Regions from separate parts of the Brucella oryzae genome, predicted to be linked through region 3. Evidence: predicted binding sites of a transcription regulator. Region 3 holds the regulator's gene; each other region holds the start of a gene.

Region 1 (6,191 bases), on a different contig from region 3:
GACCTTTGCAGCCGGAATCTGGTCATCCCTTCGGCGAGCGCCGGCGATCATCAATGTCGGTGAGGCACGCGATCATGGCTCTATGAGCGGCTGCATCGCGGCCAGCATTCAGGGCCACATCGTCAATACGACCACTCATGCCGGGTCGGTTGCCGAGGGCCTACGGCGCATGGCGATGGAGTTCCCGGCCGAGGAGCAGGCAGCGCGAGCATTCGACCTGATCAGCTCGTTGCAGATCTTTATCACACAGCATCTTATCCGCACGTCTGACGGCACAAGGCGCTTTGCAGTCCGCGAATTCCTTGTGTTCGATGATGATGTTCGCGACCGGTTTCTGGATAAGCCGATCGACGGATGGTCCGCTGTGGTGCGCCAGCTCCTGAAGGAAGGCATGAAGTCCGACAAGGTGATTGCACGACCGCTCGCGCAATCCACCATGAAACTCGTCGATGAAGGCTGGATCACGTTGAGCGAGGCACGGAGCTTTATTCCGCGGTCGATGTTCGAGATCCTTGCATAGAGGAGAAACGGGATGGCTGATCAGGATTGGTATACGGTTATGCCCATGACCGAGGCCCAGGAACAAGATGCGCGGGGAGACCTGACGCTGATCATACGCGGCGAAGATCGAGATTTAGCCTGGGGCCGGCTGCGCACGCTCCTCGATCACGAGCTTGCTGAGATTTCACATCCTGTCATGACGCAAGGAAGTGTGCGGTCGCTGAATCCGACCGACAAGGGGCTCGCCTTTTTGGAACGGTGAAGAAATGACAAAGAACAGCGTTGGAACGCCGCCTGTGCCTAAAACAGGCCTCATCGTTGGCAAAGCACAGTCGGGAAAATCCGTGACAATGGTAACAATTCTGCGCAAGTTGATCCGCGCGGATAATAATGGGGTGGGTCAATGAACGAAATAACGGTCAATCTTTCAGATGATCAGGCTAGGGCATTCGCGGAGTTCCTGAAACGCGTCTTGCCAGAGGATTTTGAGCGGCGCTCCGTCGACAAAGCCGAAGCCAACCGTATGTGGGACGCCGGATCGGAAATCCGACGAGCATTGGCCGATAAGGGCTTTTCGCCCCGGTGAATCAAAAATATTCAGCAATATCAATGGCTTAGTTCCATAATAAGGGTTATGCGACTAAGCCATTGAATTTATTGGAATAAATATGGCTACTACTTCTTGCCGTCATTGTTCGTACTCACCTGTCGCCAGCAACGCTCCATACTGTCCTAAGTGTGGTGGCAAGAGGCCCGGCGAGCGGTGGTATGAAATACCAGTTGGATTAATGATTCTGGCAGCAATCTGCTACTTGGCGTGGCTGTTCTTCTCGTAAGGGGCGTTACGCAAGGCCGCCGACAAACCCGCTTAGCTCATCAAGCCGCACCATCGAAATCCGTACTGTGCCACGACAGCCGCGCGCTCTGCAGATTGTTTCGCGCTCGAGCTCGTCGATGTACAGGAATTCGCGTTCCGGCGAGACGCATACGATGGCACGGGTGAGGTAATGCACGTGACCGCATTTCCTGCACCGCGCTTCGAGCTTCTGGTTGTCGGCCAGGTCGCCGACCTTGACGCTTTGTTTCCAGCCCATCACCAAAAATCCTCCGCGGACGGAATGCGTGTGTATGAGATCTTGCCGCCGACATGACCGCCGGCCGGCGGCCGCCATTGGCCGAGACTGACGACCGTGGCGGCATAGCGCGCATTGAGGTTGTCGATCGCCTTGCTGGCGTTTTCCCAACGCCGGCGCTGCCGATCGTCATTGAGAAGCAAATCTAGCTGGCGCTCGTGCGCCGGCGTCAGATCATAGAGCGTGACGCCAATCCGGAAGATCGTAAGGCCGCGTGGATAATCCTGCGTGACCTTTTCCCATAGCTCAGAGAGCGCTGATAGGATCGCCTGGTCGTCGTTGACAACCGGCAGGTGACGCTTTCCCATCCACGATCCCTCTCGGATCGATAGCCATAGCCAGACACCGGACGCGTAGAAATTCTCGCGGCGCAGCCGTCGCGCCGCCTTTATCAAAAGCAGACGCGAGATTTCCCGCGCGCCAGTGATCGTGCGAGATTCCGGAGGAAGGACGCGCCCATGTCCGAACATGCCCCGGCTCGATGCCTGGGCCTGGATGTCGTAGCCATGGAGCGCATACCAGAGCCGTTCTCCGGTGACATTGTTCCAGAGCCGGCGCATGTGCTTCGGCTGGAGATTGTAAAGTTGCTCGGTCGTATAGATAGACGATCGATAGAGCCGCTTCGCCATGTTGCCACCGACGCCTGGAATGTCTTCCATCGCAACGGCGAACAACGGCGCCGGCAGATCAACCGGCCGCCAGATCGCCAGCCCGTCGCCGTACCGCCCTGCCCCACGCTTACCCTCTTTGCAGGCGATTTTTGCAAGCTGGCGATTGGCGGCAAAGCCGATCGAACATGTGATAAATGGGCCGACGTTCTCCGCGATCGCGGCCTTGATGCGGGCGGAAAGCCCCTCCGGGTCATTCCGGCCGCTCTCGTCGAGACGACAGGTCAGCTCGTCAATCGACTTCGCCGTATCGATCGGAATGACGGTCTCGATTTCTGACAGCAGGGCATTATGAGCCCGCCGGTACAAATCTGGCTTTTGTGGAACAAGCACAAGATCCGGACAGAGGCGTTTCGCCTCATCGATCGGCATTACATTCTTGACGCCGTAGGCCTTTGCCTCACGACTGCACGCGATGACTGCCGAGCGGGTCGTGCCGGCGAACGGTACGACGCCGATCGGCCGCCCCCTCAAGCGTCGGTCACACTGCTGCTCAACGCTTGCGAAGAATCCGTCAAAATCTAGGTAGAGCCGTTCGATCGTCTCCGGTTTGCGCATTCTGTCTTCGCTCCTGCATAGAACAAAAACAGAACAACGGAGAGACGGTTCCCGTCAAGAGGAATTTTTTCTTATGCAACGGTAAGAGCCGTTTGCTTGGTGGCGGAAATGAAAAAGGCCCGCAAGGCGGGCCTTCTGCGCTTGGACGACCGTTCTTAGCCGAACGGCAGGAAATGACGCCGAATTTTCCTGGCGATCACGTTTGAGAATATCAGCAACGCGGCAAGAGCCGCAAAAATCGATATTTCGAAGCTATATTGGGCGGGATTAGCAAAGATGTTTCCAACTCCACTCGTTAGCAGCATGAAAGCCCAATAGCCGGCCAAGCAGACGAAGACGACGGCGAGGACCGTCGGAACAGAGAAAACGATAAGCAGCGGAGTGAAGATCACCATCCGCACCACTTTTTCAGTCTTTGTCAGACCGTGGGCGTCAACGTCGTAAATGGGACGCAGATACTTCGGTAAGGTCATATCGGCTCCTTTCGCGCCGTTGTTGCCATCATTGAACCATAACTCAGAACCGCTCTTATAGGAAGGTTCGGCCGGCACCTGTTACTTCCGAGGCAGGAGTTTTCCGACTGTAGTTGGGATATGCTTCGCCCCTTCAGAAAGTCGGCCGAGTTCCTTGGTTGTACCCATGGCTGCAATATTAGCTCGCATCGCAGAATGTGCATCGAGGTCGTCGCCGATATGGTCGAACCACCGGAAAACCCGGCCCGGAAATTCTGCGATCAGGGAGAATGATCGCTCAATGATGACGAGATAGACCGCCGCCATGAAAAACATGACGACAAAAATCCCAAGGAACCATGCCAAGCTAACAAAGCTATCTCCCACGAGTGATTGAGCAGAGGTCAGAGCGTAGTAGAGCCCGCCATTAATGAGAACACCCATGATCCGGAAAAGGATCATTCCGAGGAGGAGCCCAAAAAGCATGAGGACCGGCGTCAGAGTGAGCGCCAGCACCATGACATAACCGCGCCGGGCCTGGCTGCCGCCCATCCCCTTCCCTTCCATAGAGAGATGCGCGATCGCCCAAAGTGGGGCGGCGAAGATGGCTTCCATTACCAGAAGGAAGAACGCGCCAATTCCGATCACCCATGTCACCATCGGAACCATTGGAAGCACGAAGGCAAGGAACATGCCCATGGCCCCAATGCCACTTATGACCCAACCGACGAAGTTCGAAAGGACTGTTATACCGGTTCCCACGTATGGCACCACTGCAAGGACAGACAACGCGATGATCGCAGCGGTCGTATAGAACGTGACCTGCGTTCCAAACGTGACGAGACCGATCATTGGATCGTTGGTGGGCCTCATAGGATTAAGGAACTCCAGTGCCTCGTAAAGCGAACCAGCAGATGGCATCCAGTCGGAAATATCGCCGCCGCTGTCCGCGAACGCGACGCGTTCATTTACGAACGCCCTGATCCCGCTTCTGGCGACGCTTTCGTTCCACCATTCAACGGTACCGTTGTAAGTCGCCGAAATCTGGTCGAGGAACTTCTTGGCGTCGCCGTCAGCCGAGCCGAGTAAGTACCAGTTGTTATCCGCGTATTGGGAAGCAATCGCATTGCGCACCGATCCACCCGGATTCGACGCGGCGCCGATCGCTCCTCCTGGCGTCACTTTCGGAAGCGCAGTTGCTACCGAATTAGAGTCAGCCGACAGCCGTGCGATGAGCTGATAATAGAATCCCGCTTGCAACCAGCCGCCGTTCTTGAGATTGCCGGCTAGTGCCTGGCTTTGTGAATCTCCGACGGGCGTCACCTGCAGTGGATCATCTGCTTCCGCAACGTCTTTGCCGGCTTTCTGCAATTTATCATCACCGATATATTGCTTCAGGATATCCGCGTGCTGCTTGCGCCAGTCGTTGAGATCTTTGCGAAGATCACGATAGGCCGGCAATTGTTCACGCTTGCTGATCGCCTGGGCGAGCTGCGCAGCAGTGCCAGAGAAGCTGTCAGCGGTTTTGGTAACAGCTTGCTGCATGGCTTGAATGTAGTCGTTATAGGACTTGCCGGCAGCTTCAGCCAGTCGCTGGAAACCCGTCGTTTGGCCGGGCAGGCTGACGATGCCACAAGCACCATAAGAATTCGGCAGGCTATATGCCATTTGCGGTACACCTGATACCGTTCGCCAAGACCCGCGCGAGATTCCGTCTAGTCCATCACCTCCTTTGGACACTTCGAGATTGTACACCGCCTGGCAAAGTTCGGCCCGCCACAATCCCTGCAAGAATTGACCGTCAAGGGCGTCATAGTCACCGCCCACGACTGGCAATCGCTGTTCAACGATGAGATCGACCGTCTCATTCCAGAAGAATGAGGCGGTGGCCGTGCTCACGTTGACCATGTAGGCAATGCCATGCTGAGCGGCATTATATCCGGTTGGCATGGGAATTAGGGCACCTACCGCGAGGATAGTGCGCAACGGCACCCACATTGCCGAATGCCGTCTTCCAAGTATCTCGCCCTCGTGGGCGGTTTCCGTGACGCCTACGACAACATTGTAGATGAACAGGATTGCCGCAATCGCGAAGAACAGAACATTGAAATTCGCGATCAGCGAGGAAATGAGGGTTTCGTCGTTAGGGCCGGTGAAGAGCGGCCCAAAGATCATATTCAAGAAGGAATTGGACCGTGCGTCTCCCTCGCCCTTGATGATATCGGCAATATTGATGTCGTCGGCGTGCGCGACGCTTGCCGAGATCATCCAAAAAGTAGCGAGAAGTCCCACCCGGTTCATGATTAATCGTCCTTTGATAGGATCTGCATGTTTGAAGGCAGACGGTCGTTAAAGTAATCGCGCACAGCGCCGATCCGGCCTTGACGGATCTGCCATGCCCGAAAGTCAGCCTTCATCGCCAAAGCGAAGGTGATGACTGCCACCAGGCACCCGCCGATGAGAAGATAGAAGGACCGATAGCCGAGAACGTAGAGAGCCGGGATAGCAGCGAGTGCAATGCAACCTGCTACCATGTAGATGCTGGAATCCCTGTCCCACGCCGCCAGCGCTGCATCTATTTCCTTTGCGTCGAGCCCGTCACTCAGTTCTTTGAAGCGCTGAATGCCGCCATCGGCATATCGATCTCCGAAGCTTCTCGCCTTCAACCGGCCTTTCGGCCGCAACTCGTCGATCGTGTTCTGAACATTGTCGGCAGCATCTTCCGCAGCATGTGATGCTGCGTTGAAAAAGACCTTGATGCCGAAAGCCCGTTTCAGGTTCCAAGAGGCGAAACGACGGATGCGACCTTGCTCACTCATTGCGCTGCGCTCGCTGTCGTTACGGTCGTGCGACTGTCGCGCTCGTCAAGGCTGTTCGAC
Region 2 (6,191 bases), on a different contig from region 3:
GACCGCAAGCGCGCCATAGGCCTTGCCCGAGCCGATCTCGAAGCGGAGCATCGACGCGCCGTCCTGACGCTGGAAAGCCTTCACATGGCCACCGGCATCGAGAACGCAAACAGCAAGCGGCTTCATTTTCAGTTCCTCGGCCTTGGCAAAAGCCCCGGCGATGATCGTATTGGCGCGTTCGAGCGTCAGTGAAGGCATGGATATCTCCTATTCTATAGCGAAATGTAATTTAGCGGCCATGGCTGGCGATGCACAGCCGAATGCTTCTCGCCATAGGAAAAACACTTTATCGATTTTCATGAAGACGGTTGCAGGCGCACACCAAAGCTTGCCAAGGTTGGAATTTTGGTCTTTGTGTTGCACAATATTTCAAGGAGGAAAGAATGTCCGACCAGAAAGCCATCGTCATTGCCAGCGCGGCGCGTACCGCAGTGGGCGCTTTCAACGGTGCGTTTGCCAATATCCCCGCACATGAATTGGGCGCGACGGTTATCAAAGGCGCGCTGGAACGCGCCGGTGTGGCGGCGACGGATGTGGACGAGGTTATTCTCGGACAAGTGCTGACGGCAGGTGAGGGGCAGAACCCGGCACGACAGGCGGCAATGGACGCTGGTTGCCCGAAGGAGACGACCGCATTTTCGATCAACCAGCTGTGCGGTTCCGGTTTGCGGGCTGTTGCGCTCGGCATGCAGCAAATTCTTTCCGGCGATGCCAGGATCATTGTGGCGGGCGGTCAGGAATCCATGTCGATGGCGCCTCATTGCGCACATTTGCGTTCGGGCGTGAAGATGGGTGATTTCAAGATGGTCGACACCATGCTGAAGGATGGCCTGATCGATGCCTTTAATGGCTATCACATGGGGATCACGGCGGAAAACATTGCCCGCCAGTGGCAATTGACCCGTAGCGATCAGGATGAGTTTGCGCTGGCCTCCCAGCAGAAGGCTGAGGCGGCACAGACCGCCGGAAGGTTCGAGGATGAAATCGTTCCCTTCATCGTAAAGGGTCGCAAGGGTGATGTCGTTGTTTCGGCGGACGAATACATCCGTCCTGGCACGACGATGGAGGCATTGGCGAAGCTAAAGCCTGCCTTTGACAAGGAAGGTACAGTGACTGCAGGCAATGCGTCCGGTATTAATGACGGTGCTGCGGCTGTCGTGCTGATGGATGCGGATGAAGCAGCCAAACGCGGTGTGAAGCCGCTCGGACGTATCGTTTCCTGGGCAACGGCTGGTGTCGATCCGTCGATCATGGGAACCGGTCCGATTCCGGCAACGAAGAAGGCGCTGGAAAAGGCTGGCTGGAGCGTCGGCGATCTCGATCTGGTCGAGGCCAATGAAGCCTTTGCAGCACAGTCCTGCGCTGTCGTGCGCGATCTCGGTCTCAATGCGGATATCGTCAATGTGAATGGCGGAGCTATCGCTATCGGTCATCCGATCGGTGCGTCAGGCGCGCGCGTGCTGACGACACTGCTTTACGAAATGAAGCGCCGCGATGCCAAACGCGGTCTGGCGACACTTTGCATCGGCGGCGGCATGGGTGTCGCCTTGTGCGTCGAGCGCGATTGATCTTTCCATTCCAAACATTGAGGCGGGCAAAGAATACACTCTGCCCGCCCTTTTTGTTTCCGCAATGACACATTTGAAATCAGTGTTGTTGGCATGATGAAACTGCCGGAAAAGTTAACGTGAGATTGGAGACGGGGTTATTAAAGTCCGTTCGTATCTGGTTTTCTATGGCGTATAGCGACAATCGCCCACCAGATATTGTGAGAACAAATGCAGAAACCTTGCTGATCACCGATTCGTCGCCGATTCGTTCCGGCTTTGGCCTGAAGGTTAATGAAAATCGGATTTCCATCTGTTGCCACATTAATGAACTATCAGTATTCATTAAGAATTTCTGAAGAGTCGCATTGTGGTTAGAACATTCGGTTGACAGATTTTGTTAAAAGTTAACAGCAAGCTTGTTTTGTATTGGGAGAAGACAGAAAACCGGAACATCCGATTCATCATATTGTAGGGGTTTGCGGTAAGACCACTATATGTTGCCGTGAACAAAAGGCGAAGTTCTCCGAGTCAGCGATTCGTCGCCGATTCGTTCCAGAGTCGTTCCAATTGTTAACCGACAAGTTGTTGACCGGCTGCACACCGGTCGTCGAAACGTTGGTAGTTCGTCCTTGCTTAAACTTAACAGGAGCGCTTTCGGTACAGGCCGTATAGTGCTATCGCAAAACCAGCATCCTGCCCGTTATGGGCGCTTGTACCGGGAATCCGATTATTGGCATGAACCAACTCCCCGCCCATGATTTGCCGCTGACGCTGAGTGGCCGCGATGTGACTGCGGTGCTTGGGCCGACCAACACCGGCAAAACCCATCTCGCCATCGAACGCATGCTGTCGCATGGAAGTGGCATGATCGGCTTGCCGCTGCGCCTTCTGGCGCGTGAGGTCTATAACCGCGTCGTGGAACGGGTCGGTGCGGCCAATGTCGCGCTGGTGACGGGTGAAGAAAAGATCGTGCCGCCGGGTGCGCGCTATTCGGTCTGCACGGTCGAGGCCATGCCGCGCCGTACAGATGTCGCTTTCGTCGCCATCGATGAAGTCCAGCTCGCTGGTGATCTGGAGCGCGGGCATATTTTCACCGACCGGATCCTGCATCTGCGCGGGCGGCAGGAAACGCTCCTGCTTGGTGCGGCCACCATGCGCGGCATTCTGGAAAAGCTTTTGCGCGGCATCAATGTGGTGACGCGTCCGCGCCTGTCGCATCTGGCCTATGCCGGTTCCAAGAAGATTACGCGCCTGCCGAACCGTTCCGCCATCGTCGCCTTTTCCGCCGATGAGGTTTACGGGATTGCTGAACTGATCCGACGCCAGCGTGGTGGCGCGGCTGTCGTCATGGGCGCGCTCAGCCCGCGGACACGCAACGCGCAGGTCGAGCTTTACCAGTCGGGCGATGTCGATTTTCTGGTGGCGACCGATGCTATCGGCATGGGCCTTAATCTTGATGTCGACCATGTCGCCTTTGCGCAGAATCGCAAATTCGACGGGTATCAGTTCCGCGATCTGACGCCCGCCGAGGTGGGGCAGATCGCCGGGCGCGCAGGCCGACATCTGCGTGACGGCACCTTCGGCGTGACGGGGCAGGTGCACCCATTCGACGAAGAGCTGGTCGAGCGGGTGGAAGCGCATAATTTCGATCCTGTGAAAGTCCTGCAATGGCGCACGGCGCGTTTCGACTTTTCATCGCTCGATTCCCTGCGCTATTCTCTGGAAACGCCCGCACCGATCGAAGGCTTGGCCAAGGCTTTGCCTGCCGTCGATCAACAAGCGCTTGAAAATTTGTCGAAAGACGAAGAGATTGTGCGGCTCGCCAAGACACCGGCACGCATCGAGCTTTTGTGGGACGCCTGCGCGCTGCCCGATTATCGCAAGATCGCGCCGGCGCAGCATGCCGATATCATTGCAACCATCTATCAGGATCTTGTCCGCCGAGGGAGCGTCGATGAAGATTATATGAGCGAACAGGTGCGCCGTGCCGATAGCACAGAGGGGGAAATCGATACTCTGTCGCATCGGGTGGCGCAAATTCGAACCTGGACTTTCGTGTCGCACAGGCCGGGATGGCTTGCCGATCCGACACACTGGCAGGAAAAGACGCGCGAAATTGAGGACAGATTGTCCGACGCGCTGCATGAAAGGTTGACGAAACGCTTTGTAGACCGCAGGACAAGCGTGCTTATGAGGCGCCTGAGAGAGAATGCCATGCTTGAAGCAGAAATCAGCCCGGTCGGAGACGTGATTGTCGAAGGCCACAATGTTGGGCAACTGGAAGGATTCCGTTTTACCGCTGACGTTCAGGCCGAGGGGCCGGACGCCAAGGCGGTGAAGTCGGCTGCACAAAAGGCGCTGGCCGCCGAGTTCGAACGTCGCGCAGAGCGCTTTGCCGCAGCTCCCAATGGCGATTTCGCGCTCGGCTCGGATGGCGTTATGCGCTGGGTCGGTGCAACGGTCGCAACGCTGGTTGCGGGCGATGACCTGCTGAAGCCGCGTGCGGTGATCCTGGCCGACGAACAGCTTACCGGAGCGGCGCGCGACAAGGTTGCAGCTCGTATCGAACGTTTCGTCGCTCATCATATCGAAACCGTTCTGAAACCGCTCACCGATCTGGCTGCCGCTGATGCCCTGACCGGTATGACACGCGGCCTCGCTTTCCAGATCGTCGAGAACCTTGGCATTCTTCCGCGCCGCGATGTGGCGGAGGAAGTGCGCGGCCTCGATCAGGATTCGCGTGCGGCGCTTCGCCGTCTCGGTGTGCGTTTCGGTGCCTATCACGTCTTTATGCCGATGTTGCTGAAGCCTGCGCCGGCCGGTCTCATCACGCTGCTCTGGGCGCTCAAGAATGATGGTCGCGAACGCTCCGGCTATGGCGATGTTGTGAATGTGCTGGCGGCAGGCCGTACCTCGGTCGTGGTCGATCCGGCTTTCGATCCGATGTTCTATCGTCTGGCAGGTTATCGCGTGCTGGGTCGCCGTGCAGTGCGTATCGATATTCTGGAACGTCTTGCCGATCTCATTCGTCCAGCACTTGCCTGGCGCCCGGGTTCCGGAGTGCGTCCGGATGGCGCTTATGACGGCGGACGTTTCATCGTCACACCGGCCATGATGTCCATTCTGGGTGCTACGACGGACGACATGGAAGAAATCCTGAAGAGCCTCGGCTATCGTCACGAGGCGATGGAAGCAGCCGCCGTCACAGCGAAGCTTGCCGAACTCGATGCTTTCGCGGCTGAAGCTGCGGCCAAGGAAGCTGGTGTTTCGCCGGTTGCAGAAGCGGAAAAGCCTGCCGTACCCGCGGCAGAACCCGTGCCTGCACTGGTTGTCGTGGCCGAGGCGGAAGCCGAAGCCAAGGTGGAAGAGGCTGTTGGAGCGGCTGAAACTGCGCCGACCGGCGAAACGGCAGAAGTGGCGGCTGAAGAGCCAAAGCCTGTTCTTCTATGGCGTCAGGGTCGCTTCGAAGGCCGCAATCGCAATCAGGACCAGAACAGACAGCGTCAAAATCGTGGCCACCAGAAAAGCGGTCATCAGAACCGCGATGGCGGCGAAGGGCGCAAGTCCGAAGGCGGGGCAGAACAGCAGGGACGCAATGATCGCGGCGGCAAGCGCTTCGACAAGCAAAAGCGTCATGACGGTGAAGGCAAGCGCGAAGGCTCCAAGGGTGATTTCCGTGGCGGCAATCAGCGCCAGCAGAAGCGCGATCATGGCCATCAGGGCGGCAAACGGGCAGAGCAGGAACGTCCTGCGCGTATCGATCCCGATTCGCCTTTTGCCAAGCTTCTGGCTCTGAAAGAGCAGATGAAGAAGTAAGATGACTGCAGAAACGGGCGCAAGACAGCGAATCGACAAATGGCTGTTCTTTGCGCGCGTGGTCAAATCAAGATCGCTGGCGGCGAAACTCGCCGTCGGCGGCAAGGTTCGGGTCAACCGCGACAAGATTGAGCAGGCCGCTCATCAGGTGAAGGTCGGTGATGTACTGACCATTACGCTCGACCGGCGTATTCTCGTTTACAAGATACTTGCTCCGGGTGAGCGTCGCGGTCCAGCGCCTGAGGCCCAGCTTCTTTATGAAGACCTTTCGCCGTCACCAGCATCCGCTACTGCGGTGGCACCGGAGGCCACAACGCCGCAGCGTGAGAGCGGAGCCGGGCGCCCGACCAAGAAAGAGCGTCGCGAAACGGATCGCTTACGCGGAAACTAGAGTGTACTTTCCGCGACCGGGAATGCTTTCCGTGGCGAGGTGTACTCCAATAACAGTTCTGGCGGTTGCTGTGATTCCACTAAATCGGGATCAGTTCCAGTCTGGGCGCGTTGCCGCAGGCAACTTGTGACGGTGATGGAAATTGCGCGTCAAACCGCCCCGGCGAAAGTCTTTTCCATGCGAGACCTCTCAAACGAAATGCTGTTTCAGATGTGCGTGACTTCGTGACATTGCGGCGTTTGTACCCTTGTCATGACAGGATAAAATCGCTACCTCACGCATTGTCATAAAAGGGCATGGGCTGAGACCCGCAACCATTTCCGTGCACAGTGACTTCGTGGCGAGATATTCCAAAGCCCCGAGCCAATTGTCGGCTTGCTGGAGTATCGGCGCCAAGCTGTAGGATAGATAAGCTGCCTGGTCTGGAATTCGGG
Region 3 (6,191 bases):
GCGCAGTGCATGGCGTTCGCTATTGCGTTGTCGGCCGGTCTTGTAGTCGGCAAATGGGAGACAGAGCGGCGTGCGACGCCGATGCTGGGCTCCGATGTCGCAACACGTATAACGGGCCGGGTGGTTGCGCTTGAATATCAGGATAATGGAAGCTGGCGGATAACGCTCGATGTCCTCCAGACCGAGCGCCCGAAGCTTCGCTTTCCGCCAAAACGCGTTCGTATCAATGCAAGGGATATTCCGGCCTCGACGTCGATCGGCAGCGGGCTTACAGGTTTCGTGCGATTGCGTATTCCGTCGGGTCCGGTTCGCCCCGGCAACTATGATTTTTCGTTTCACGCCTATTTCAATGGTATCGGGGCCAATGGCTTTTTTCTCGGAACACCCAAAGTGGCGGCGGTTTCTCTGCCAGACGAACTGACTGCGGAAATTTCTCAGTGGATCGCCATGTTGCGTGTTCGGGTTTCCGAACGGATTGAAGAGGTTATCGGCGGAGAGGATGGAAGCGTGGCTTCGGCGCTTGTGGCGGGCACGCGTGCGGGGATCAGCGAAAAGACCAATGACGATCTGCGCAAAGCAGGCCTTGCACATATTCTGTCGATCTCCGGTTTGCATATGGCGCTCGCTGCCGGTGTTGTCATGCTGACGCTGCGGTCTCTCTTTGCGCTGTTTCCGGCTTTCAGTGTGCGGCATCCCGTGAAAAAATATGCAGCCTTTCTCTCCCTTTTGAGCTGCACCTTTTATCTTGCCATGTCGGGCGCCGATGTTGCGGCGCAACGAAGCTATGTGATGATTGCAGTCATGCTCGGAGCCTTGCTGGTTGATCGTGCTGCGATAAGCATGCGCAATCTCGCCATCGCAGCCCTTGCCATGATTGCCATTTCACCGCATGAGATATTAGGGCCGAGTTTTCAGATGTCTTTTTCTGCTACGGCCGCCCTGATCGCGGGATATGCGTGGTGGAGCGAGCGTAATGCAAGAAAATATGTCGGCAAGGAAAGGCGTGGAAAGCCCACTCATAGTTTCGGGGGAAAAATCCTGAAGCCGGTCACTGCGGCGGCGGGTACTTCGCTCGTCGCGGGATTGGCGAGCGGAATTTTTGCCGCTTATCATTTCAATAATACTGCGCCGCTGGGCTTGGTGGGGAACGTTCTCGCTGAGCCTGCAATCGCACTTCTCGTGATGCCATTTGCTGTTTTCGGTCTTGTCCTGATGCCGTTGCAACTGGATTGGGTACCATTGCAGATCATGGGATGGGGTATTTTCGCCGTCAGACATATTGCCGCCTTTGTTGCGGCGTGGTCACCTGACGGCAATCCGGGTGCAATGCCTGCACTCACTCTCGTTTTGTGGACTATTGCGCTTGTTCTGGCGGTTGTTCTGTCGACCAGATTGAAGGCGCTGGCACTCCCCTTCATTGTACTTGGTTTTGCTGCTTTCGTCAGGGAGCCTTTTCCGGACATTGTGGTATCAGAAGATGCCAAGCTGGTGGGAGTCCGACTGACTGATGGGAGATTTGCAGTTAATCGGAGCCGTCCGTCGCAATTTACAGTCGACAATTGGAAAACCGCATATCTGGTCGAAGAATTCATCGCACCGCCATCGGGCAAAAACAGAAAACGAACCGATGTGGACGGATTCGAATGCGAAGATGGATTATGTACGATCAGTTTGCGCGATGGTCGCACATTGGTCTACACAGCAGATGTTGCAATGCAAGAAATCGCCTGTAATATCGGCGATGTGGTCATTCTGGCTGTTCCCGGTAAAGAAGCTTCGTGTGGACGCTCCACGACTCTGAGCATCAGTAAACGCGATCTGGCGTTAAAGGGATCTGTAGAGATAAGACTCGGGAAAGCACCGGAGCAAAACCGAGCTCCTGAGGCTTTATCCATAGTTTCTCCTGAAGCGACGGAAGTCGATGTAACACAGCCAATATTTGATCTGCAACGCGACAGCCGAATAACATTTGCAATCAATACGCCGAGCCGTCCCTGGCATATGCATCGCATCCATTCGCGTCCGGCACGTGGTTTGGCCGAGCGCGAATACAAACCAAAACCCCGCCCGCCCAAAAATGCAGTGAATTGTTCATCCGGCGCAGACCGTAACGCAAATCTCTGCGAATGATAATAGAGCGCTTCCAGTTAAAAGAACCATGCCTTCGCTCAATCTTTTTGCTTTGCATTTTCCTGCGCAAAGCCGTTTTTCACTTTGCTGGAAACACCCTAATAGCGGCGGATCAGGCCAACAAGCTTGCCTTGAACCCGCACTCGGTCGGGGCCAAAGATTCGTGTCTCATAGGCGGGGTTGGCTGCTTCGAGTGCGATGGAAGCACCTTTGCGACGAAAGCGCTTCAATGTCGCTTCTTCGTCATCGACGAGAGCGACCACAATTTCACCGGGATTTGCGGATTCGCCACGCTTGATAATGACCGTATCTCCGTCAAAAATTCCAGCATCGATCATTGAATCGCCTCTAACCTCAAGAGCGTAATGCTCACCCGCGCCAATCATTTCTGGCGGAAGGCTCAGGGAATGCGTCTGATTCTGGATGGCTGAAATAGGCACACCAGCAGCGATTCGCCCCATGACTGGCACAGAGACTGTTGCGGATGTGTCGTCATTGGTCGCAACAGAGGTAGGGCGTGACGGTGAAGGCGGCGGTGGTGCTTTGCCCAGGCTGCCTTCGATAACACTGGGAGCGAACTTCTTTTGTGCGTTGAGTCCCGGAGCAATAGAATCCGGCAGACGCAGGACCTCAAGTGCACGTGCCCGGTTTGGCAGCCGACGGATGAAGCCACGCTCCTCCAGAGCGGTGATCAGACGATGGATACCCGATTTCGAAGCCAGATCGAGCGCTTCCTTCATTTCATCGAACGACGGTGGAATGCCCGTTTCTTTTAGACGTTCATGAATGAACAGCAGAAGCTCGTGCTGTTTACGGGTTAACATGCGCGACACCCTCCCGGCCAAGAATTGAGAAAAACAAAACCAGAACGAACACTATATGTTCCAGTCTTGTTCTGCAATGGTTTTAAAAGCATTAACGCTCAAGACGAGATTGAACGGATTGTTTCAGGACGGGCGCATCATCTATGCGCTACTTCAGATACTGATCCGAATAACATATATTCTATCGTGAGTTAGATCAGTTTTCTCATGCTTTAGTGATGGCAGATAACATGCTGAATCTAGAGCATAAGGACACGACAATCATCGCCGAGAGCGGCTGCGGGAGCGTTCTCGTCTCTGATGAGAAGCGCTTTTGAGCCGACGAGTGCCGAAAGCATAGACGAATCCTGAACTGGAAATGGCTTCGCTATCAGTGTTCCGTCCGGAGTTGATTCGACCGTGGCTCGGATATAATCGCGGCGGTAGTCATTCGCAGGCAGGACAGTGCCCAGTTTTGCAGGCCGGATATCGGCGTCGAAGTTAGTTCCGGCAAGCTTGGCGACAAGCGGTCGAAGAAAGACGAGGCTGCAGACGAGGCTGGAAACAGGGTTGCCGGGCAAGCCTATGATATGCACGATTTTGCCGTTCACGCTGATGTGTCCATACATCAGGGGCTTACCCGGCCTCATGGCGATCTTCCAGAAATCGAGATTAACGCCCAATTTTTGAAGCGCGCCGTGCACAAAATCTCGGTCACCGACCGACGCGCCGCCAATCGTAACCAGAATGTCGATGCCGCTTTGCAGGCTATCTGCTATTGCCTGTTCAATCTTGGCAGGATCATCTGGAATGATTCCTTTGTCTTCCGGGCTGCCGCCAGCCCGCCTGATAATTTCAGCGATTCCGACGCTGTTCGATGCAACAATCTGGTCCATTCCGGGTGTTTCACCCGGCGCGACGAGCTCATCACCGGTCGCAACGATTGCCGCCTTTGGTTTTTGAAATACATCGATTCTCGCATTGCCGCTTGCAGCGGCTAACGATAGGGCGGCGGCGTCCAGCTCTCGTCCGCTCGAAATGACGACGTTACCGGGCGAAAAGTCGAGGCCCGCGCGACGTATATGCCGTCCTGGCTCTATTCCTTCATGAACGGTGAGCCGGTCATCCGAACGCTCGGTGTGTTCTTGAATGACAATTGTGTCTGTGCCTTTGGGCAGTGGCGCGCCGGTAAAAATGCGGACCGCCTGTCCGATCCCCAATTCGCCTTCGAATCGATTGCCTGCTGCCGATTCGCCGATGATGTCGAACTCAACAGGATAAGCGATGTTCTCCGGGGCGATCAGGGCATAGCCATCCATTGCCGAGCCGTCGAAAGGCGGCTGTAGAAAATGTGCCAACACAGGTGTTGCAACCACGCGCCCACCTGCATCCGACAAAGCGATTTGCTCTTTACCGTGCGGTTCCGCAGACTTCAGGATGCGGGCCAGTGCTTCATCGACCGGGAGAAGGGACATGGTGTTTCCTCTCGAACTGAATTGTGGACCCGTTTAGAGCATAAAGCCTGTCTGGAAGAATTGATCCAGAACAAGGTTCAGCGATTATGCCGTCCAATCACCGGATTTGCCGCCGCTTTTTTCGGTAACGCGGATGCCGTCGATCTCCATATGTTTGTCGATGGCTTTGGCCATGTCATAAATGGTAAGACATGTGACGGAAACGGCGGTGAGGGCTTCCATTTCCACGCCAGTGCGCCCTTTGAGCTTGGCGAGTGCGCGAACGCGCAGACCGGGCAGTGCCTGATCCGGTTCGATTTCGACAGAGATTTTGGTCAGCATAAGCGGATGGCAGAGGGGAATCAGGTCAGCAGTCTTTTTTGCCGCCATGATGCCTGCCAGACGCGCGGCGCCAATGACGTCACCCTTCGCGGCATTGCCTTCCAGAATGAGCGCCAGCGTTTCCGGCTTCATTCTGACCGATCCTTCGGCTACGGCTTGGCGTTCAGTTTCATCCTTCGCCCCAACATCCACCATATTGGCAGCACCGGTCTGGTCGATATGGGTGAGCTTGGACGTCATCGATCAGGCCCTGCCGGTCAGGAGTTCACGGGTAGCCGCCGCAACATCAGCCTGGCGCATCAGGCTCTCGCCGATGAGGAAGGTCCCGATTCCGGATTTTTCCAAACGCAGGCAATCTTCGTGTGTGAATATGCCGCTTTCACCAACCAGAACACGATCGGAAGGTGCCATTTTCGACAGACGTTCCGAAACGGCGAGATCAACCTCGAATGTGCGCAAATTGCGGTTATTGACGCCGAGTAGGCGGGATGAAAGCTTCAGCGCACGTTCCATCTCGGTTTCGTCGTGCACTTCGATGAGTGCGTCCATGCCAAGCTCGAATGCAGTTTCTTCCAACGCCTTTGCCAGATCGTCATCGACGCTTGCAAGAATGATCAGAATGCAGTCAGCACCCCAGCTACGGGCTTCATGAACCTGATATGTATCGAACAGAAAATCCTTGCGCAGGGCCGGGAGATTGCAAGCGTTACGAGCTGCTGTCAGAAACTCCGGTGCTCCCTGAAAGGATGGCGTATCCGTCAGCACGGAGAGACATGCAGCACCGCCAGCCGCATAGGCTTTTGCGAGTGCTGGCGGATCGAAGTCCGGGCGGATAAGGCCCTTTGATGGGCTTGCCTTCTTGATCTCGGCGATCAGCGCGAATTCATTGGCAGCGCGTTTTGCCTCCAATGCTTTTAGAAAACCGCGCGGCGCTTCCTGATCCTGTGCACGTGCCTTCAAATCGGCGACGGTGCACTCGGTCTTGGCCGCGGCGATTTCTTCGCGCTTGTAAGCCTCGATCTTACGCAGAATGTCGGTGGACATGACTTAATCCTTTCCGTCAGGCCGCTTTGTCGTTCGAAACAGCAATCACTTTCTGCAAGACAGCAAGCGCTGCACCGCTGTCGATGGAGTGCGCCGCGAGTGCGATGCCTTCTTTCAGATCCTTCGCTTTGCCCGCAATGACGAGTGCCGCGCCCGAATTGAGCAGGACGATGTCTCGATAGGCATTTTTATCGCCTTCAAGTACACCCAGAAGAGCTTTTGCGTTCAGCGAAGCTTCGCCACCCTTCAGTTCTGCCGGATCGCAACGACGGAGTCCAACTTCTTCCGGCGTGATTTCAAAGGTACGGATTTGACCATTTTCCAGAGCGGCAACTTGTGTCGTGCCCGCGGTGGTCATTTCGTCAAGCCCGTCGCCATAAACAACCCAAGCTGCTTCGGAGCCTAGTTCCTTGAGCAC
Region 4 (6,191 bases), on a different contig from region 3:
CGCCGAAAAATATCAACGGGTTTGTCAGCAGCCTGAGGCGCTGTAAAACAGCGCCTTATCGTATTTTTCTTATAGATTGGATTACACCGGTTCTCAGAATGGAATTTCGTCATCCAGATCGCGAGAGAATCCGCCGCCGCCGCTGCCACCGCCCTGATTGGATGGACCCGACGAGCCGAAGTCACCGCCGCCGGAATAATCGGACATCTGGTTGCGATTGCCACCACCGCCGAACGAACGGCCTTCGCCGCCGCCTTCACCACGGCTGTCGAGCATCTGCAGTTCACCGCGGAACTTCTGCAGCACAACTTCCGTCGAGTAACGGTCATTGCCGTTCTGATCCTGCCACTTGCGGGTCTGGAGTGCGCCCTCGATATAAACCTTGGCACCCTTCTTCAGATATTGTTCCGCGACCTTGGCAAGGTTCTCATTGAAAATGACGACGCTGTGCCATTCGGTGCGGTCCTTGCGTTCGCCGGTCTGGCGGTCGCGCCAGCTTTCCGACGTTGCAATGCGCAGATTGGCAACCATGTCGCCGGAATTCAGGCGACGAATTTCCGGATCGGCACCAAGATTGCCGACCAGAATGACTTTGTTGACGCTACCAGCCATCGAAAAATTACTCCGGGTCTTGCATGCACACTCTTTCCGTACGACTTCGCACAGACAAGAGGCACTTTCCAAATGAAAGATCAGGCGCAACGATGCGCCATCACCAGAAACTCTATCTTCACCTTACAGGACTGGCTCAACGCATGTTCAATCCGGGCCGGTGAATTCGTCAATGTCCACAGAGTTTATGTTCTTGTTTTGTTCAAAATGCAACCTTCCGACACTAAAAAGCCATGCGTTCGCCACAAATTTCAGAGGTTTTTTGACCGTTTCCTGTGCTGAAAATGCAGTTTGCGTCATTTCGGGGCCTAAAACTGCATCTGCCTTAATTTCAAAACGGCTCCACCCACCACCTCGTGGAAGATATTCACCCGCACTTCGGACGCTGGATCCGCTTCCAAGGAAAAGCCCTGCCGCTCACTGTATCTTTGGCGCGCAGGGCTTGGGGTTCGAGCAATGCTCATGTGTCGACATTAATTCGTCGGCAGGTCTTTTCGGATCACAAAGGCGCACAGCCATTTGCAGTCCGCGCAAATTCAAATTGTCGGCAATCGCACTTTCGATCAACGAGGCATCATTCCTTGCGAAAAGATGCTGCCGCAACCGAAACGGATTGTGCTTTCATCCTTGTGAAAGCTAGGCAACGTAGTCAGGTGGACTCATGCTCCTTTACCTCCCTACTGGGTCTTCCCGCCTCCTGCGGACCTCTTGCCGATGCCGTGTCATCCCACCGCGGCACCTCTCCGCTATCAGCGAGTAAAGGTAGTCTGCTCCTGTCAGGAGTGACAGTCAACGCTCTTGCGTTCACATTTCGTATCGCCTATCAGAAGGCTGGTTGTTCGATATTTGTTCTAATGATAAGAGTGCACCGATGAATGACCGGAGCCCCCTTCTTATTGGAGGGTTTCACCCCATATTAGGTACCGGCGCGACGTGTTTCACCATTCGGCGCCCGTTTATCCATGGCAATATGAGCAGGCAGGACGCGGAATGAGCGATCAGAAATTCATTTCCATACGTGGCGCGCGCGAACACAATCTGAAAAATGTCGATCTCGATCTGCCTCGCGACAAGCTGATCGTGATGACGGGGCTTTCCGGCTCGGGAAAATCCTCGCTTGCCTTCGATACGATCTATGCGGAAGGCCAGCGCCGCTACGTCGAAAGCCTTTCAGCCTATGCGCGCCAGTTCCTCGAAATGATGCAGAAGCCGGATGTCGACCAGATCGACGGCCTGTCCCCCGCCATTTCCATCGAACAGAAGACGACAAGCCGCAATCCGCGTTCGACGGTCGGCACCGTCACCGAAATCTACGACTATATGCGCCTGCTCTTTGCGCGCGTGGGTGTGCCCTATTCGCCGGCGACCGGTCTTCCCATCGAAAGCCAGACAGTCAGCCAGATGGTTGATCGCGTCATGGCGCTGGAAGAAGGCACGCGCCTTTATATCCTCGCGCCCATCGTTCGTGGCCGCAAGGGCGAGTACAAGAAGGAGCTGGCGGAACTTCAGAAGAAGGGCTTTCAGCGCGTCAAGGTGGACGGCACCTTCTATGAAATTGCTGATGTTCCAGCGCTCGACAAGAAATACAAGCACGATATCGATGTGGTGGTGGACCGCGTCGTGGTCCGTGCTGACCTTTCGACCCGCCTTGCCGACAGCCTTGAAACCTGCCTCAAGCTTGCCGAAGGTCTGGCCGTTGCCGAATTTGCCGACAAGCCGCTGCCGCCAGAAGAAACGGCGGAAGGTGGTGCGGCCAACAAGTCGGCCAACGAGACGCATGAGCGGATTCTTTTCTCAGAAAAATTTGCCTGCCCGGTTTCCGGCTTCACCATTCCTGAAATCGAACCGCGCCTGTTCTCGTTCAACAATCCGTTCGGCGCCTGCCCGACCTGTGACGGCCTCGGCACGCAGCAGGCCATCGATCCCAACCTCATCGTTCCCGACGAAACGGCGGCGCTGAAGGACGGCGCGATTGCCCCTTGGGCGCGGTCTTCGTCGCCCTATTACAATCAGACGCTGGAAGCGCTTGGTAAAGCCTATGGCTTCAAGATTGGCGCAAAATGGGCCGATCTTTCGGAGGAAGCCCGACAAGCCATTCTTTATGGCACCAAGGGCAAGGAAATCACCTTCCAGTATGATGACGGCCTGCGCTCCTACCAGACGACGAAGCCTTTTGAAGGCGTGATCCCCAATCTGGAGCGCCGCTGGAAGGAAACCGATTCGGCATGGTCGCGTGAAGATATCGAACGCTTCATGGCCTCAACGCCCTGCCCCGCCTGTAACGGCTATCGTTTGAAGCCGGAAGCGCTGGCGGTCAAGGTCGGCATGAAGCACATCGGCGAGATCACGGAAATGTCGATCCGCAAGGCCGACGCCTGGTTCCGCGACATCGATGGCAGCTTCAACGAAAAGCAGCGCGAGATTGCCGCCCGCATCCTCAAGGAAATCAGGGAGCGCCTGCAGTTCCTCAACGATGTTGGCCTCGACTATCTGACGCTGGCGCGCAATTCCGGCACCCTGTCGGGCGGCGAAAGCCAGCGCATTCGTTTGGCTTCGCAGATCGGCTCCGGCCTGACCGGGGTGCTTTACGTGCTGGATGAGCCGTCCATCGGCCTGCATCAGCGTGATAATGCGCGTCTCCTCGACACGCTGCGCCATCTGCGCGATCTCGGCAATACGGTCATCGTGGTCGAGCACGATGAAGATGCGATCCTGACCGCCGACTATGTGGTCGATATCGGTCCGGCGGCTGGCGTCCATGGCGGCAAGATCATCGCTCAAGGGTCGCCGCAGGACGTAATGTCCAATGCGAACTCGCTGACCGGCAAATATCTGTCGGGTGCGATGGAAGTTGCCGTCCCGGCGGAACGCCGCAAGATTTCCAAGTCCAAGCGCATTCGCGTGGTGGGCGCGCGCGGCAATAACCTGAAAAATGTCTCGGCGGATATTCCGCTTGGAACCTTCACCGCCGTCACTGGCGTTTCAGGCGGCGGCAAATCCACCTTCCTGATCGAAACCCTGTTCAAGGCCGCCTCGCGCCGCATCATGGGTTCGCGTGAGCATCCGGCAGAGCATGACCGCATCGAGGGGCTGGAATTCCTCGACAAGGTGATCGACATCGACCAGTCGCCGATCGGCCGCACCCCGCGCTCCAACCCGGCAACCTATACAGGCGCCTTCACGCCAATCCGCGACTGGTTCGCGGGCCTGCCGGAAGCCAAGGCACGCGGCTATCAGCCGGGCCGCTTCTCGTTCAACGTGAAGGGCGGGCGCTGCGAGGCCTGCCAGGGCGATGGCGTCATCAAGATCGAGATGCACTTCCTGCCGGATGTCTATGTCACTTGCGACGTTTGCCACGGCAAACGCTACAACCGCGAAACGCTGGAAGTCCTGTTCAAGGGCAAGTCCATCGCCGATGTGCTGGATATGACTGTCGAGGAAGGTGCGGAGTTCTTCTCTGCCGTGCCAGCGGTGCGCGACAAGATGGAAACGCTCGTCAAGGTGGGCCTCGGCTATATCAAGGTCGGCCAGCAGGCGACGACGCTTTCCGGCGGTGAAGCGCAGCGCGTGAAACTTGCCAAGGAACTGTCGCGCCGCGCCACGGGCCGCACGCTCTATATTCTGGACGAACCCACTACTGGCCTGCACTTCCATGACGTAGCAAAACTTTTGGAAGTGCTGCACGAACTGGTTGAACAGGGTAACACCGTCGTGGTGATCGAGCATAATCTGGAAGTCATCAAGACTGCCGACTGGGTGATCGATCTTGGACCGGAAGGCGGTGATGGTGGCGGCGAAATTGTCGCCGTGGGCCGTCCGGAAGACATTGTGAAGGAGAAGCGCTCCTACACCGGCCACTTCCTCAAGGAACTGCTCGAACGTCGCCCCAAGCGCAGTTCAGAGGCTGCTGAATAAAGCACCAGCAACGAGAATTATTGGAAGCCGGGCATGCTGCCCGGCTTTCTGTTATCGACAGGTTTTTTTGATGCGCCCATCGCATCTATTTAAAGTATTATATTCTATTGCGTTAAACGAATAAGTAGCATCATGATACACCTTAAACTTGCATTACCAAGGTGATTCAGCATGCCACTAGAGCGCATTCACTTGCATAAAATATTGAAATTATTGTTTTCATCGGCCCCTCAGAGGCGCTCCTTACTCTTGAGGGACCTGCGGCTCGAAAGGGCTAAAGAGGAGGGTCGAGAGGCCAACGGTCCAGACTTCTATACTCCGTTCTGGTCCGATGTGCGGGCACACATATTTGGCGGAAACGATCTCCACGAGAGTACCGAAGGACGTATTATTGCCAATCCAAGAAGCAGAAAAGATTTATATCCCAAATTGAGAGATGGTTTTTTGCGGTGGTGGATAGAAAGGAGACGTTGGACGAATGAGCCATTTCGTCCCGGAAGGCACCTCAAATCCAGCTACACTTTTGCCGAACTGGGAGCGACAGTTAAGGTAGAAGGCGTTCTTTCAGTTCGCGATGCGCGAAGCGCTGAACATTTCATATATCCATATTTTGGTTCAGATCCGGCTCTATCGGACGAGGCTGCGAAACTTGGATTATGGCTCTTAATACAAGCTCTGCCAGAAGTTTTGCCAACAGAAATTCGTATCCTAGACATAATACGCGGACAAACCTTTTCCGTTGATCGACTTCCATTGAGCGGAAACGAAGAGGCTAAATTTCAAGAACAATACAGGAAACTTATCGACGAGAGAAATGCGCTCCTCGCCGGCTAGGCCAAACTTGTCTCCGCGGATCGCACCTCAACATCTCGCGTCCGATATACTAATGTCTCATAAACGAAAAAAGCCCGGACAAGCCGGGCCTTCTCGACAGCCATTCGCGATCATGCCGCGATGGCTGGGAATTTATCGTCACGATCCGTTCGAAGAGCTTTCGCCCTCCAGATCATGATTAGCCGTTTACGGCGTCCTTCAGGCCCTTGCCAGCCGAGAACTTCGGCACGTTGCGAGCCGGAATAGCAACTTCCTTGCCGGTCGAAGGATTACGGCCGGTCGAGGCAGCGCGATGCGAAACGGAGAAAACGCCGAAGCCAGGCAGACGGACTTCTTCACCAGCCTTCAGGGCACCGGTGACAGCAGCGAGTACGGCGTCAACAGCAGTACCGGCATCAGCCTTCGTCAAACCGCCCTTTTCCGCAACTGCGGCAACCAATTCGTTCTTGTTCATTGGCATTTCCTTTCTTTATCTACCGGAACGGATAACGTGACCGGATTGGTCGGAGTTTATTCAAATCGGTTCACAAACCAAGCCTGTCAACGTGAAAAAACCCCGGAAAACCGGGGTTAAACACAGAAATGCCGGGCAATTTGCCCGGCATTTGGATTGTTGGCCCTGATAAACAGCTCTTAATGGGCCATCGAGGCGCCTGTTTCCTCCTCGACCGAAGGTACAGGCGCCGGTGTTTCCGGCTCGGTCCATTCGATCGGTTCGGGTTCGCGAACCAGAGCGTGCTTGAGCACCTCGCCCACGCGGGACACCGGAACGATCTCAAGACTATTCTTCACATTGTCCGGAATATCCGCCAGATCCTTGGCGTTTTCTT

What was found. Region 3 encodes LexA, which represses DNA repair genes until DNA is damaged. Its sites were predicted from a motif close to TGTTCNNNNTGTGTTCNG; they were not measured.
Positions count from the first base shown of each region.
Region 1: a site for LexA is predicted at 2,879-2,896, ahead of JNC70_RS21565 (Y-family DNA polymerase). Genes of this name have one in related genera too.
Region 2: a site for LexA is predicted at 2,099-2,116, ahead of JNC70_RS13715 (helicase-related protein). Genes of this name have one in related genera too.
Region 4: a site for LexA is predicted at 1,449-1,466, ahead of uvrA (excinuclease ABC subunit UvrA). Genes of this name have one in related genera too.

Region 1 is NZ_JBHEEO010000035.1:9,604-15,794, forward strand. It holds gene JNC70_RS21545 (type IV pilus twitching motility protein PilT) at 1-520, shown strand, start outside; gene JNC70_RS21550 (hypothetical protein) at 533-763, shown strand; gene JNC70_RS21555 (DUF7706 family protein) at 905-1,087, shown strand; gene JNC70_RS21560 (hypothetical protein) at 1,344-1,595, opposite strand; gene JNC70_RS21565 (Y-family DNA polymerase) at 1,595-2,860, opposite strand; gene JNC70_RS21570 (hypothetical protein) at 3,016-3,411, opposite strand; gene JNC70_RS21575 (DotA/TraY family protein) at 3,415-5,613, opposite strand; gene JNC70_RS21580 (hypothetical protein) at 5,616-6,131, opposite strand; gene JNC70_RS21585 (conjugal transfer protein TraW family protein) at 6,128-6,191, opposite strand, start outside.
Region 2 is NZ_JBHEEO010000011.1:122,807-128,997, reverse strand. It holds gene JNC70_RS13725 (GlcG/HbpS family heme-binding protein) at 1-198, opposite strand, end outside; gene JNC70_RS13720 (acetyl-CoA C-acetyltransferase) at 384-1,568, shown strand; gene JNC70_RS13715 (helicase-related protein) at 2,286-5,366, shown strand; gene JNC70_RS13710 (Hsp15 family ribosome-associated heat shock protein) at 5,368-5,757, shown strand.
Region 3 is NZ_JBHEEO010000008.1:155,028-161,218, reverse strand. It holds gene JNC70_RS11075 (ComEC/Rec2 family competence protein) at 1-2,130, shown strand, start outside; gene lexA (transcriptional repressor LexA) at 2,229-2,954, opposite strand; gene JNC70_RS11065 (molybdopterin molybdotransferase MoeA) at 3,194-4,408, opposite strand; gene moaC (cyclic pyranopterin monophosphate synthase MoaC) at 4,493-4,969, opposite strand; gene trpC (indole-3-glycerol phosphate synthase TrpC) at 4,973-5,773, opposite strand; gene trpD (anthranilate phosphoribosyltransferase) at 5,790-6,191, opposite strand, start outside.
Region 4 is NZ_JBHEEO010000014.1:99,365-105,555, reverse strand. It holds gene ssb (single-stranded DNA-binding protein) at 94-612, opposite strand; gene uvrA (excinuclease ABC subunit UvrA) at 1,603-4,527, shown strand; gene JNC70_RS15355 (hypothetical protein) at 4,699-5,361, shown strand; gene JNC70_RS15350 (HU family DNA-binding protein) at 5,540-5,815, opposite strand; gene lon (endopeptidase La) at 5,995-6,191, opposite strand, start outside.